2 regions of the Allobosea sp. Root670 genome follow, and region 2 is predicted to be linked to the other one. Evidence: riboswitches for the same ligand, from Rfam matches in the RefSeq annotation. Region 2 holds a riboswitch; the other holds the start of a gene.
The links. A riboswitch is a leader RNA that binds a small molecule or an ion and turns the genes downstream of it on or off. The one in region 2 is predicted to bind cobalamin.
Positions count from the first base shown of each region.

Region 1: linked by a shared signal. The riboswitch ahead of ASE61_RS08300 (TonB-dependent receptor plug domain-containing protein) and the one ahead of ASE61_RS17055 (CbtB domain-containing protein) in region 2 are both predicted to bind cobalamin.

Region 1 is NZ_LMJU01000005.1:27,505-34,749, forward strand. Features, by position in the region: gene prpB (methylisocitrate lyase) at 1-409, shown strand, start outside; gene ASE61_RS08275 (Bug family tripartite tricarboxylate transporter substrate binding protein) at 514-1,464, shown strand; gene ASE61_RS08280 (tripartite tricarboxylate transporter TctB family protein) at 1,705-2,190, shown strand; gene ASE61_RS08285 (tripartite tricarboxylate transporter permease) at 2,194-3,723, shown strand; gene ASE61_RS08290 (GntR family transcriptional regulator) at 3,720-4,436, opposite strand; gene ASE61_RS08295 (5-formyltetrahydrofolate cyclo-ligase) at 4,700-5,437, shown strand; cobalamin riboswitch at 5,433-5,632, shown strand; gene ASE61_RS08300 (TonB-dependent receptor plug domain-containing protein) at 5,754-7,245, shown strand, end outside.
Region 2 is NZ_LMJU01000016.1:362,874-370,118, forward strand. Features, by position in the region: gene cbiB (adenosylcobinamide-phosphate synthase CbiB) at 1-50, shown strand, start outside; gene ASE61_RS17030 (acyl-CoA dehydrogenase family protein) at 55-1,710, opposite strand; gene ASE61_RS17035 (TetR/AcrR family transcriptional regulator) at 1,707-2,327, opposite strand; gene ASE61_RS17040 (MgtC/SapB family protein) at 2,496-2,960, opposite strand; gene cobO (cob(I)yrinic acid a,c-diamide adenosyltransferase) at 3,058-3,666, opposite strand; gene cobU (bifunctional adenosylcobinamide kinase/adenosylcobinamide-phosphate guanylyltransferase) at 3,680-4,198, opposite strand; cobalamin riboswitch at 4,253-4,439, shown strand; gene ASE61_RS17055 (CbtB domain-containing protein) at 4,476-4,652, shown strand; gene ASE61_RS17060 (CbtA family protein) at 4,665-5,405, shown strand; gene ASE61_RS17065 (DUF1636 family protein) at 5,416-5,805, shown strand; gene cobW (cobalamin biosynthesis protein CobW) at 5,810-6,865, shown strand; gene cobN (cobaltochelatase subunit CobN) at 6,875-7,245, shown strand, end outside.

The DNA.
Region 1 (7,245 bases), on a different contig from region 2:
CGCCCGTGCGAAGCTCTATCTCGAGGCCGGTGCGGACGCGATCTTCCCGGAGGCGCTGACAACGGCCGAGATGTTCCGCGAGTTCGCCAGCCGCGTGCCCGGTGTGCCGCTACTCGCCAACATGACCGAGTTCGGCCGCACGCCCTTCTTCACCGCTTCGGAGTTCGAGGCGATGGGCTATCGCATGGTGATCTGGCCGGTTTCCTCGCTGCGCGTCGCCAACAAGGCGCAGGAGAAACTCTACGCCGCGCTTGCCCGCGACGGCAGCACTCATGCCATGGTCGAGCAGATGCAGACGCGGGTCGAGCTCTACAAGACGATCGGCCTCGCCGATTACGAAGCGCTCGACGCCTCGATCGTCGCGACCATCGCGCCGGAAGGCATGCCGCAGCGCGAGCGCAGCGCATGAGGATACCAGGGCGCCGGAATGATCCGGCATCCGAACCGCGGATGACGCGGCAAGAGAACGACCAGCCGAAAACGGCGGCGTAACGACCACGGGAGGAAATGGAAATGCTGAAGCGTTTGACGATGGCCGGCGTTCTGGCTTTGGGGCTCGGCGCTGGTACGGCCCTGGCCGAACCGGCGAAAGTGATGATCCCCGCCAATCCGGGCGGCGGCTGGGACGGGGCCGGGCGCCACACCATGGCGGCCTTTGCCCAGTCCAAGGTTTTCACGGACGGGGCGTCCTTCACCAACAAGGGCGGTGCTGCCGGCACGATCGGCCTCGCCGAATTCGTCCGCACCGCCAAGGGCGATGACAACGCCCTGCTGGTCACCGGCGTCATCATGGTCGGCGGTGTCATCACCAACCAGACGCCGGTCTCGCTCAAGGACACGACGCCGCTCTTGCGCTTGACCAACGAGTACAACGCCATCGCCGTGCCCGCGAACTCGCCGATCAAGACGCCGGCGGACTTCATCGCCGCGCTCAAGGCCGATCCCGGCGCGCTCTCCGTCGGCGGCGGCTCGGCCGGCGGTGCCGATCACGTCATGCTGGCGCTGCTGGCCAAGCATGCCGGTGCGCCGGTCGGGAAGATCAACTTCGTCGCCTTCTCCGGGGGCGAGATCCTGGCTGCGCTCGGCGGCGGCAAGATCAAGGCGGCGATCTCCGGTGCCTCGGAATTCCGCGCCTTCGCCGAATCCGGTCGTATCCGCATCATCGCGACCTCCGGCCCGACGCGGGTCGAAGGCCTCAACGCCCCGACACTGAAGGAAGCCGGTATCCCGGTTGAGGTCGGCAACTGGCGCGGCTTCGTCGGCGCGCCAGGCATGAGCGACGCCGCCAAGAAGACCTGGCTCGACCGTTTCGCCAAGCTCCATGCCACCAAGGAGTGGAAGGAGACGCTCAAGACCCAGGGCTGGGAGGACGCCTATCTGCCGGGTGACGCCTTCGACGCCTTCCTCAAGAGCGAGGACGCCAACTGGACGAGCGCGCTCAAGGAAGTCGGCATCCTGAAATAGCCTTCGACGAAGCCAGGCGGCGTGCATGAGCGCGCCGCCTGGCTTCGATCGCTCGGAGCCCGTTTGGAAACACAGCCCTCATCCTGAGGAGCCGCGATAGCGGCGTCTCGAAGGATGTTCCAGCGGGCTTCCGAACCTCCTGAAGCATCCTTCGAGACGCCATTCCCAAAGGAATGGCTCCTCAGGATGAGGGCTCAGGGAGTTGCTGAACAGATGCGAAGGGCAAGGCAGATGTCGTCGATGAAGAACGGTTCGGCTGCGGCTGGCGGCGGGCGGCCCTGGTGGCTGGGGCTCGCCATCCTCGTGATGGGCGCGGTTTGGCTCAACGGTGCGCGCAGCATCGCCTCGACGACCAACTATGTCGGCCTCGGGCCGTCCGCGATCGTGCTCGCGGTCGGGCTCGGCCTCGTCCTGCTCGGCTTCCTGCTGATCGTGCAGGCGCTGAAAGGACAGTTGGCGCCGCCCAGTGAGGACGAGGAGGAGGCGCCGTTCTCGCGCCCCGCCTTCCTGATGGCGCTGGCCGGCGTCGGCGTGCCGCTGCTGACGATCCGCTGGTTCGGCTTTCCGTTCAGCGCGATGCTGGCCTTCACGCTCGTGACCCATGCCTTCGGCTCGCGCCGCACCTTGCTCGATCTCGGCATCGGCGCGCTGATCGCCAGTCTCGCCTGGCTCGGCTTCTCCCGCCTCGGCATCAGCCTTGGCCCGTTCTTTCCGCTCTTGGGCTGAGCCATGGATATCCTGAACCAGTTGCTCGGCGGGTTCGCGGTTGCCTTGCAGCCGATGAACCTGTTCTGGGCTTTCGTCGGCTGCGGGCTCGGCACGGCGGTCGGTGTCCTGCCGGGCATCGGCCCGGCACTGACGATCGCGCTGCTCCTGCCGGTCACCGCGCAGGTCAATCCGGCCTCCGCCTTCATCATGTTCGCCGGCATTCTCTACGGCGCGCTCTATGGCGGCTCGACCACCTCGATCCTGCTGAACACGCCGGGCGAGAGCGGCTCGGTGATGACGGCGCTCGAAGGCAACCGCATGGCAAGGCGCGGCCGTGGCGCGGCGGCGCTGGCGACGGCGGCGATCGGCTCCTTCGTCGCCGGCACGATCGGCACGCTGGCGCTGACCTTCCTCGCGCCGGCCATCGCCGAGCTCGCCTTCGTCTTCGGGCCGGAGGATTACTTCGCCCTGATGATACTGTCCTTCACCTCGGTCGCCGTGGTGATGGGGCGTTCGATGGTGCGGGGTTTCGCTGCGCTGTTCTTCGGGCTCGCGCTCGGGACGATCGGCATCGACACCCAGACCGGCCAGACCCGTATGGTCTTCGGCACGCTCGAGCTGCTCGACGGCATCCCCTTCACCGTCGTGCTGGTCTCGCTCTTCGCGATCGGCGAGACGCTCTATGTCGCGAGCCGCAGCGGCGCTGCGCCGGCCGCGATCAACCCGCTCTCCGGCGGCAGCTGGATGACGAAGCAGGACTGGAAGCGCTCCTGGAAGCCCTGGCTGCGCGGCAGCGTCATCGGCTTTCCGATCGGTGCGCTGCCGGCGGGCGGCACGGAAATCCCGACCTTCCTCTCCTATGCGCTGGAGCGCCGCCTGACCCCGCATCCGGAGGAGTTCGGTCAGGGCGCGATCGAAGGCGTCGCCGGGCCGGAGGCCGCCAATAATGCGGCCGCGGCCGGCATCCTCGTGCCGCTCCTGACGCTCGGCCTACCCTCCACCGCGACGGCTGCCGTGCTGCTCGCTGCCTTCCAGAATTACGGGCTTCAGCCCGGCCCGCTGCTGTTCGCCACCAACCCGGACCTGCTCTGGGGCCTGATCGCCTCGCTCTATATCGGCAACGTCATCCTGCTGATCCTGAACCTGCCGCTGGTCGGCATCTGGGTCCGGCTGCTGCTGATCCCCCGGCAATACATCTATGGCGGCATCGTCGTCTTCGCGATGGTCGGCGTCTGGGGCCTGTCGACCTCCTGGATGGACCTGGCGTTGATGTGCGGCCTCGGCCTCGTCGGCTATGTCGCGCGCGTGCATGATTTCCCGATCGCGCCGGCCCTGATCGGGCTGATCCTCGGCCCACAGGCGGAAATCCAGCTCCGGCGTGCGCTCGCCGTCAGCCAGAACGACTGGAGCGTGCTGGTCGGCACGCCGATCGCGGCGACATTGCTTGCGGTCGCAGCGCTGGTGCTGATCCTACCGCCCGTGCTCGCGCGCCTGCGCCGACGCGCCAGTGCAGAAGAAGAGCCGGCGACCTCTGCGGGCGGAGCAGGTTAGCGCCTCGCTCCGGTCCGGCGCTTGCCCGGTTTGGTGCCGACATTCGCGGCCAGCGCGGCTTGCAGCGCCATGCGGGCGGCACGGATATGGCGCCGCATCAGGATTTCCGCGAGTTCGCCGTCGCGATGACTGATCGCTTCGGTGATCCGCATATGCTCGCCCCAGGCCTCGCGACCGCGTCCCGGCACGGTGGAGTGCAGGCGCCGGCACAGGCGCAGCCGCGGATAGAACTGCTCGCAGAGCAGTTCGGCGAGGATCGGGTTGCCGCTGCCCTTGGCGATCCGGCGGTGAAAATCCGCCTCGGGCTCGTCCTGGAGATAGGCGCCCATCGGATTGCGCTCGATATCGCCGCGATGGCCCCTCACCAGCGCGTCCAGCGCCGCGATCTCGGCCTCGCTCATGCTCTCGGCCGCGAGGCGGGCGGCCATGCCCTCTGTCGCCTCGCGCACGTCGAGCAGGGCGAGGAACTCGGCGGCGCTCGGCTCGGCGACGCGCGCGCCCTGGTTGGCGACATAGGTGACGAGCCCGCGTTCCTGCAGCCGCCGGATGGCTTCGCGGACCGGTGCGCGGCTGACTCCGAAGCGGCGGGCGATGGCCGGTTCGCTCAGTTTCTCGCCGGGCGCGATCTCCCCGGAAATGATGGCCGAGGAGAGATCGTCGTAGAGTTTTACGGTGACGCCCACGCTCGCGGGGGGCGGTGTCTCGGCCAGCATCGAGCGGGTGCCTATCTGCTTCTGATCACGGCAGCATAGAGCATTTCCGTTTCCGATGGGTACCGGAGGTGCCGGCGAATTCGGTGGTCATGCGCGGCCTTCATCGAAGGTTGCCGTATTCCATCAACCCTGAATTCGGTTGATTGCATGACCTGTCTGCGCAGAATGCTCATGCGCCGCGGCTCCGATGTCCGGACCTTCGCGCGTCGCCTCGCTCGCGCCGAGGGTGGCTGGCGCGTCGTGGCGACGGAGGCCGGAAACCGATGGGCAAGGGCGACGACGATCTGAATGACTATGCCTCGCCGGCCTGCCTGCTGCATGAGGTCGATCCGGCCTATTCCGGGCTGACGCCGCCGTCGCGAAATGTCGGGCAGAACCTGCCCGAGCCGAGCCTGATGGAATGGCGGCGGTCCGAGCGAGCGCGCATGATTGCAGCCCGCCTGGCGATGTCGGCGCGCACGCGAAACGCGCTTGCGCGTCGGATCGCCGGCCATCTCGACGCGCTGATCGGCGATCCCGCCGGCGTCCTCGTCAGCGGCTACTGGCCGTTCCGCGGCGAGCCGGATCTGCGCGACTGGTTCCGCGATCTGCGCGAGCGCCGCGGTCTGGCCGCCTTGCCGGTCGTGGTCGAGCGCGGCAAGCCCCTGCTGTTCCGGCTCTGGCGCAAGGGCGAGAAGCTGGAGCGCGGCGTCTGGAACATCCCCGTGCCGGCAGCGGGCGATCCGGTCTTTCCGCGGATCGTCATCGCGCCCCTGGTCGGCTTCGACGCGCAGGGCTACCGGCTGGGCTATGGCGGCGGCTTCTTCGACCGCACGCTCGCCGCCCTGCCGTCCTCCACGATCGCGGTCGGGATCGGCTACGAGATGGCGGAGATGCCGACGATCCGCCCGCATGGTTTCGACATCCCGATGCACCATATCGTGACGGAAAACGGCATCAGGTCCCACGGCGGAAAGCGGGATCGAGAGCCTCCGTTTGACGCCGGCCCGATCTCCCCATAAGCCTGAGCGCGACGGTTCCCTCACGGGATCAAAAGGGAACGCGGTGCGGGTGGCGAGCCACCCCATGCCGCGGCTGCCCCCGCAACTGTAAGCGGCGAGCCTTTCGCCATACGCCACTGGGGCCTCGGACCTGGGAAGGCGGCGAAAGGCAACGACCCGCGAGCCAGGAGACCTGCCGTCAGCCGTGGTCACACGCGGACACGTTCGGCCGGGGTGCGCCGATCGCTGATTCGACCGTTCGCCGTCTTTCGCACGGCAGATGGGAGATCGCGTTCGCGGTGACGTGCCACTGACGTCAACGCCCGAGGTCTCCATCGTGAACGTCTTCCTTCCGGCCGCCGGACGCGGCCGCCTGCTGCTCTCCGTGTCCTGTCTGACCATTGCCGGCGCTGCAGCCCCGGCTTTCGCCCAGAACGCTCCCGCCACGATGGCGCTCGACGAGATCGTCGTAAGCGCCACGGGAACGCCGACGCCTGCCCGCGAAGTCGCGAGCGCCGTCACCGTCATCACCGCCAGGGATATCGAACAGCAGCAGCGCCGCACCTTGCCGCAGGCGCTCGCCGCCGTGCCCGGCCTCAACATCGTGCAGACCGGCGGGCCGGGCGGCCTGACCTCGGTTTTCATGCGCGGCACCAACTCGAACCACGTCAAGGTGCTGATCGACGGCATCGAGGCCAACGACCCTTCAGCCCCGAACCGCTCTTTCGATTTCGGCTCGATGCTGACCGAGGATATCGAGCGCATCGAGGTTTTGCGCGGTCCCCAGAGCGGCCTCTATGGCGCGAATGCGCTGGGCGGCGTGATCTCCGTCACCACGAAGCGCGGCGAGGGACCACCGAAGATGACGGCGCGCGTCGAAGGCGGCTCGCACGGCAGCTTCAACCAGTCCCTCGGCTTCGGCGGCGGTGATGCGCGCTTCAACTATGCCTTCAATGCCAGCCATTTCCGCGCCGACGGAACCGAGGTGACGCCGCCGAACCTCGTGCCGCCCGGCCGCCGGATCAACCCGAACATCTTCGACAATTACAGCTATTCAGGACGCCTCGGCTTTGCGCTCACCGACACGCTGACGCTGAACTGGGTTGGCCGCTATCAGGACGGCCAGTTGCGCTATACCGGCGACACCGGCTTCCCGAGCAAGCCCTCGCCCTATCGTTCCCTGCAGAACTACGCGCAGGCCTTTACCCGTGGCGAGGTGGTCTGGGACCCGTTTGGCGGGCGATTCGTCAACACCTTCGGCGTGTCCTATTCGCGGCAGGACAGGGGGACGCGCACGGCTTCCGCGATGACGGGGCTGCTCGGCCTGCCCAATCAGAGCCTCGGCGAGCGCACCAAGCTCGACTGGCGCGGCAATCTCCAGATCATCAAGGGCCACAACCTGATCATGGGTCTGCAATATGAGCGCGAGCGTCTGGACACGACGAGCCTCATCGCCTCGAACGGCAACAAGGCCGCCTGGCTCGAATACCAGGGCAATATCGAGGATCGCTATTTCCTGGCGGCCAATATCCGCCGCGACCATGACGACAGCTATGGCGGCCATACGACGTACCGCATCGCGCCGGCCGTCATCATTCCCGGCACGGAAACCAAGCTGAAGGCGAGCTACGGCACCGGCTTCAAGGCGCCGACGCTGAGCGAGCTCTTCATCGATTACCGCCCCGGCTACAACTTCTTCGGCAATCCGAACCTGAAGCCGGAGGAAAGCCGCGGCTGGGATATCGGCTTCGAGCAGCCGCTCTTCGACAAGCGCCTGCAATTCGGCGCTACCTGGTTCCAGAACGATATCGAGAACCTGATCGTCACCA
Region 2 (7,245 bases):
GCCTGCTCTGGGCGCTGGCGGCGCTGTTCGCGGCCTTGACGCTGCTCTGAAAGCTCAGTTCGGCACCGGCACGGCCCGCCGCGCGATCGCCTGCAGATCGGCGCCCTGCGGCAGCGAGCCGAAATGACCGGACCAGCCGCCGGCCAATCGCGAAGCGACATAGGCGTCGGCAACCGCATGCGGCGCGTGACGGATCAGCAGCGAGGCCGACAGGGCCAGTGCCATGCGCTCGACGAAGCGCCGCGCCAGATGCTCGTGGCGGAGCACATCGACGAGGTCGGTTTCCAGTTCGGCGATAAACGCGTCGTAGCGGGGATCGCTGCCGCGGGCGGCGCGCAACTCGTCGAGCAAAGCCGGCACGCAATCCGGATAGCGGCGGATCGAGCGGAGCACATCGAGGCAGACGACATTGCCCGTGCCTTCCCAGATGCCGTTGAGCGGCGCCTCGCGATAAAGCCGCGCCATCAGATGGTCCTCGATGAAGCCGTTGCCGCCATGGCATTCGAGTGCCTCGACCACGACCGGCGTGGCGCGCTTGCAGTTCCAGTATTTCGCGATCGGCGCGCCGATGCGGCCGATGAGCTTCTCCGCCTCACTGTCGCCCTCGCGGTCGAGCGCATGGACGAAGCGGAAGGCGAGCCAGGCAGAAGCCTCCGCTTCGAGCGCGAGGTCGGCAATGACATTCGCCATGATCGGCTGGTCGATCAGCGCCTTCTGGAAGGCGCGGCGGTGCGCCGTGTGATGCGCGGCCTGCGCCACCGCATGACGCATCAAACCGGCCGAGCCGATGGCGAAATCGAGCCGCGTATAGTGATTCATCTCCAGCCCGGCGCGGATGCCATGGCCGGGCTCGCCGATGAGATGGGCGATCACGCCGCGGAATTCGACCTCGGAGGAAGCGTTCGACTTGTTGCCGCACTTGTCCTTGAGCCGCTGGATCTGCAGGCGATTGCGCGACCCGTCCGGCAGCCAGCCCGGCACAACGAAGCAGGAGACGCCCTCTTCCGTGCGCGCCAGCGTCAGGAAGACGTCGGAATGCGGAACGGAGAAGAACCACTTATGGCCGGTCAGCGAATAGGTGCCGTCGGCATTGCGGGTCGCCACCGTCTGGGTCTGGCGCAGGTCCGAGCCGCCCTGCTTCTCGGTCATCGCCATGCCGACCGTACCACCCCGCTTCTGCGCAGCCGGCAAGGGGCGGCCGTCGTAATCGGAGGAGGTGATCAAACGACCGAACTCGGCCCAGCGCGCGGGATCGCGCTGCAGGACGGGGATCGCCGAATAGGTCATGCCGAGCGGGCAGCAAATGCCGTTCTCGCCCTGGTTCCAGAGATAGGAGACCGCCGCCCGCGCCGCCTGTGCGCCGGCTCGTGGCTTGGTCCAGCACAGCGAATGGAACTCGTCGCGCATCGCGAGCTCCATCAATTCGTGCCAGGCGGGATGGAACTCGATCTGGTCGACGCGCCGACCCCAGCGGTCATACGTGCGCAAATCCGGCAGGCTGCGATTGGCCTGCCGCGCCAGATCCTGCACCGCTTGCGAGCCGACATGACCGCCGACTACGCTCGCCTGCTCGCGGAACCAGCCGGCGCCGAAGGCGTCGAGGATCGGCCCGAGCGCCGGATCGGCGGCGAAGGCGTCGTAATCCGCCAGCGCCGGGGCCTGATTCAGCACCTCATGCGTGTCGTAGCCGTAAGCATCGAGCGTGGTCATGCGGCCTGTCCTTCACGGGAGATCAATGCGGCGAGGGAGAGATCGGCGAGAGCCGCAGCGATCTCGCGACCGCGCTCGGGCGTGATCGGACGGTCCGGCGAGAGCGGACCTATCAGCGCCTCCATGAAGCCGCCGACGATCATCGCGGCGGCGGCATCGGGATCGACGGGCCGAAAGGCGCCCTGCCCTTCGCCCTCGACGACGAGCGCGCGAAAAATGCCGGCGATCTCGCGCCGGTAGTCGAGCCGCGTCGCATCGACGGCCGGATCGGCGGGCTCGGCGATCATCGACCAGGCAAGGCGGCGATTGGCGAAGGCGCGCCGGGCGAAGGCCTCGACGGCGGCGGTCAGGCGTTCGGAGACAGGCGCGTCGTTCGATGCGATCTCACGCAGCACGGCAAGCTCGCGCGAGGATACGGCCGCAACGATCTCGGCCATCAATTCGGCTTTGGAGGCGAAATAGGAATAGACGCTGCCGGTCGAGACACCACTGGCCGAGGCCACCGCGGCGATCGACGTCTCGTGGAAGCCGACCTCCGAGACGATTCCGCGCGCAGCGGCGAGGATGGCTTCCCGCTTTCCAGCCTTGCGCGGTTGTTTCGGTGCGATACCGGCCATACACGGTCCCGATATTGAATTTGAATTCGGATTCAATTTGAAGAGATAGCTAACCGCCGTCAAGGGCGGCAGTCGGGGGCCAGCAGCAGCGCAGAGCAACCGGAGGCTCAGGTCGCCGACGGCATGCTCCGGCGAGTCCTGATGTCGGGATTCGAGTCAGCCCAGCACTCAGGAAGGCGGCGCCTCGCCGGTTCCGGCTGCCTCGCCGCGGCCGGCCCAGCGCTCAACCGAATGATCGATGGCGAGCAGGACGAGCGCGAGCAGCGTTGCCGACGCCACGATGGCATAATCGCCGAGCCCGGCGGCGCAACCGAGCGCGGCGGTGACCCATATCGCCGCGGCCGTGGTCAGGCCCGTCGGCGTCGAATCGCCCCGGCGCAGGACGATGACGCCCGCACCCAGGAAACCGATCCCGGTCAGCAAGCCCTGGACGACGCGGCTGGCGGCGTCAGCCTCCTGCGGTTCGCTGAAGATCGTCGCGGCAGCGGCCGTGCCCAATCCGACCAGACCGAAAGTGCGGATCCCAGCCGCCCGCTGCTTGTTGGTCCGCTCCCAGCCGACGACGATGCCGGCAGCCATACCAGCCAGCAACCGGAGCAGCAGATCCAGCTCTCCCCACAGAAAACCACTCATGGCCCACCCCCGAAAACGATGATCGAGGGCAAGAACGCATGAGAACCGCTCGCGTTCGTTCCGTTGCGGAGAGCCGGCAGCCAGTGAGATATCGCTTTTAGAACTCGATCCCCTCCTGCGCCTTCACGCCGGCGGCAAAATGATGCTTCACCAGCGTCATCTCGGTGACGAGGTCGGCAGCCTCGATCAGCTCCGGCTTGGCGTTGCGGCCGGTGACGACGATGTGCAGGTCCGGCCGGCGGGCCGCCAGCGTCGTCACGACCTCGGCCAGCGGCAGATAGTCGTAGCGCAGGGCGATGTTGAGCTCGTCGAGCACCAGCAGCCTGATGTCGGGATCGGCCATCAACTCCTTCGCCTTGGCGAAGGCGCGCTCGGCGGCGGCGATGTCGCGGGCCTTGTCCTGCGTCTCCCAGGTGAAGCCCTCGCCCATGCTGTGCCAGCTCACTTGATCGCCGAAGGCTTCCAGCGCCTTGCGCTCGCCGGTCGACCAGGCACCCTTGATGAACTGCACCACACCGATCCGCCAGCCATGGCCGAGCGCCCGCAGGATCAGGCCGAAAGCCGCCGTCGATTTGCCCTTGCCGGGGCCGGTATTGACGATCAGCAGCCCCTTCTCGAGCGTCTTGGAGGCGACCTCGGCGTCCTGTACCGCCTTGCGCTTCTCCATCTTCGCCTTGTGGCGGGCGGCGTCTTCGGTGTTGGTCATTATCTAATCCGCATCATTTCACGCGCATCGGCAATCCGGCGACCATGAAGACCACGCTGGCCGCACGCGCCGCAAGCGCCTGATGCAGCCGCCCGGCTTCGTCGCGGAAGCGGCGGGCGAGCGCGTTCTCCGGCACGATGCCGAGCCCGACCTCGTTGCCGACCAGGACGAGCGGGGCGGAAACGCGCTCGCAAGCGGCGATCAGAACTTCGCGCGCAGCGGCCGTGTCGCGCTCCGCAAGGATGAGGTTGGTCAGCCAGAGTGTCAGGCAATCGACCAGAACCGGCCGGCCCGCCGGCTGGGCGGCGATCGCCTCGGCTAGGTCGAGCGGCGCATCGACCGTCTGCCAGCCGGCCGGGCGGCGGGCGCGATGCTCGGCGATGCGCGCGCGCATCTCGTCGTCATAAGCCTGGGCGGTGGCGATATAGCTCCAGGGCGCTCGACAAGCCTCGATCAGCGCCTCGGCATGGCGGCTCTTGCCGGAGCGGGCACCGCCGAGGACGAGGGTGAGGTGGGAAATTTCGTTCGGCATCGTGGAAGCAGGGTTCAAAAGACCATCCTGCATTGCACAGCGGCACGGCGAAGGCTAATGATCGTCGCTGACGGTGCCTCCGCGAGGAGGTGAAAAGGGAACGCGGTGCGAGACCGCGGCTGCCCCCGCAACTGTAAGCGGATGTCCTTCGCCATCGGCCACTGGAGCGCCCGCTCCGGGAAGGCGGCAAGGGACGCGAAGTCCGTGAGCCAGGAGACCTGCCGTCAACCCGCAGAGATCCAACCGGCTGCCGGCGGGGCGGCCACGGAGAACGCATATGAACACCGTTTCGGTTTCCACCCCCACACTCAGCGTTTCGGAACGCGTCAAGGCGGTTGCAGCCGCGCTCGTGATCGGCGTCGCGCTGATTTACACGACCGGCTTCGCGGCCTCGACCAATGTCCACAACGCCGCGCACGACACCCGTCACGGCCTCGCCTTTCCCTGCCACTGAGGGAAAGCATCCATGATCACGCGTGTTCTCACGGTCAGCATCCTGGCCGGGCTTCTGGCTGGCTTGATCGTCGCCGCCCTGCAGCATGTCACCACCACCCCGCTGATCCTCAAGGCAGAGACCTATGAGGCAGCACTCGCGCTGAAAGCGCCGGCGCTCGCCGCGATCGACGGCGAGGCGAAGATCATCCTCGCGCATGGCCCGGCCGGCGACGCCCCCGGCCACGACCATGCCGAATGGAAGCCGCAGGACGGCTTCCAGCGCACCCTCTTCACCGGCGCGGTGACGATCGCGACCGCGATCGGCTTCGCGGCGCTGCTGCTGGCCGGCATGATCGCGGCCGGCGACGGCATCGACCAGCGCAGCGCGCTTGTCTGGGGTGCCTGCGGTTTCCTCGCGCTCGGGCTCGCTCCGGCGATGGGTCTGGCACCGGAACTGCCAGGCGCGGCCTCGGCTGCGCTGGAACAGCGCCAGCTCTGGTGGCTCTGGACCGCCATCGTCACCGGGGTCGGGCTGTTCCTGTTCCTGCGCTTCGATCAGCCTTGGCTGAAGCTCGTGGCGATCGTCCTGATCCTGCTGCCGCATGTCGTCGGCGCCCCGCATCCGGCCGCGCCGGAGAGCAAGGTTCCGGCCGAGGTCGCCGCCCATTTCGCGTCGCTCTCGCTCGGCATCCAGGCCGCACTCTGGCTCGTCACCGCCTTCATGGTCGGCGTGCTCTGGCCACGGGCGACCCGCCGGGCCGCCGAAGCCTGAAGGCAAACCAATGTCCGAGGGTGACCTCACGATCCATGTCTGCACGGCCTGCCGCCGTGCCCGCGCCGATCTCCCGGAGGGTTACGACCAGCCGGGTCTGGCACTGGCCGAGCGCCTCGCCGCACAGCTCAAAGCCAAGGGCAGCACGATCCCCGTGCTGCCCGTCGAGTGCCTCTGCGTCTGCAAGCGGCCCTGCACCATCGCGCTCAGCGCCGACGGCAAATGGACCTATCTGATCGGCGATCTCGACACCGACACCCATCTCGACGAGATCGTCGGCGCGGCGGAGGCCTATGCCGCCAGCGCCAACGGCATCGTTCCCTGGAAAGAGCGGCCGCAGTCCTTCCGCAAGGGCGTGGTCGCGCGCGTGCCGCCTTTGCCGGCGCGCCAGCAAGGATGACATCATGAACGCTCCGCAGACCACGAACCTGGGCAAGACGCCCTGCACGATCATCACCGGCTTCCTCGGCGCCGGAAAGACGACGCTGGTGCGCCATCTCCTCGAGAATGCGCAGGGCAAGAAGCTCGCCGTGCTCGTCAACGAATTCGGCGATCTCGGCTTCGACGGCGAATTCCTGAAGGGCTGCGGCATCGCCGGCTGTAGCGACGAGGACGTCGTCGAATTGCCGAACGGCTGCATCTGCTGCACCGTCGCCGACGATTTCGTGCCGGCGCTTGAGAAGCTGCTGAACCGGCCCAACCCACCCGAGCATATCCTGATCGAGACCTCCGGCCTCGCCTTGCCGAAGCCGCTCGTCACCGCCTTCAACTGGCCGGCCATCCGCTCGCGCGTTACCGTCGACGGCGTCATCGCCGTGGTCGATGGCCCGGCGGTGGCCGAGGGCCAATTCGCGGATGATCCGGAAGCTGTCGCGGCGCAGAAGGCCGCCGACGCCTCGGTCGATCACGACAACCCGCTGGAAGAGGTGTTCGAGGACCAGATCCTCTGCGCCGACCTGATCCTGCTCAACAAGAGCGATCTCGTCGACGAAGCCGGCCGCGCGCGGGTGAAGGCCGAGATCGCCGAACACCTGCCGAAGGCGATCAAGATCGTCGAGACCGCCCATGGCAAGGTCGAGCCGGCACTGATCGTCGGCCTCGGCGCTGCCGCCGAAAGCGACCTCGCCGCGCGCCCTTCGCATCATGGTGAGGGCGAGCATGATCACGACCATGACGATTTCGACTCGGTTGCCCTGCCGCTGCCGGCCGGCTTGTCGCCGGAAGAGCTGACGGCGCGCGTCGCCAAGGCCGCCGAGGCCGAGGGCGTGCTGCGGCTCAAGGGCTTCACAGCCGTACCGGGCAAGCCGATGCGCCTCGTCGTGCAGGGCGTCGGCCGCCGCGTCGGTCATCATTTCGACCGGGCCTGGGGTGCGAGCGAGCCGCGCGACGGCCGCCTCACCGTGATCGGGCTCAAGGGCTTCGATCTCAAGGCCGTGGAAGCGGCTCTCGCGGGGGCGTAACATCGGCCGATGCACCTCCTCCCGACCAGCGAGATCAGGCTCGACGACGGCGAGGACGCCGTCGATCTCGCCCTGCCGCCGGGAGATGTGCTCGTTCTGTCCTTCACCGACAGCGACCTCTCGGCGCTGGCGGTGGCGGCAGGTGACAGCAACCTGTCGGTGCGGCTAGCGCCGCTCCGACGCCTGAAGCATCCCCTCTCGGTCGATTTCCTGATCGAGAAGACGGCTGCGCAATGCCGCTTCGTGCTGGTGCGCTGCCTCGGCGGGCTCGATTACTGGCGCTACGGCATCGAGCAGCTCGGCGCGGCTTGCCGCGAGCGCGGCATTCCGCTTGCGATCCTGCCCGGCGACGAGCGCGACGACCCGCGCCTCGGCGAGCA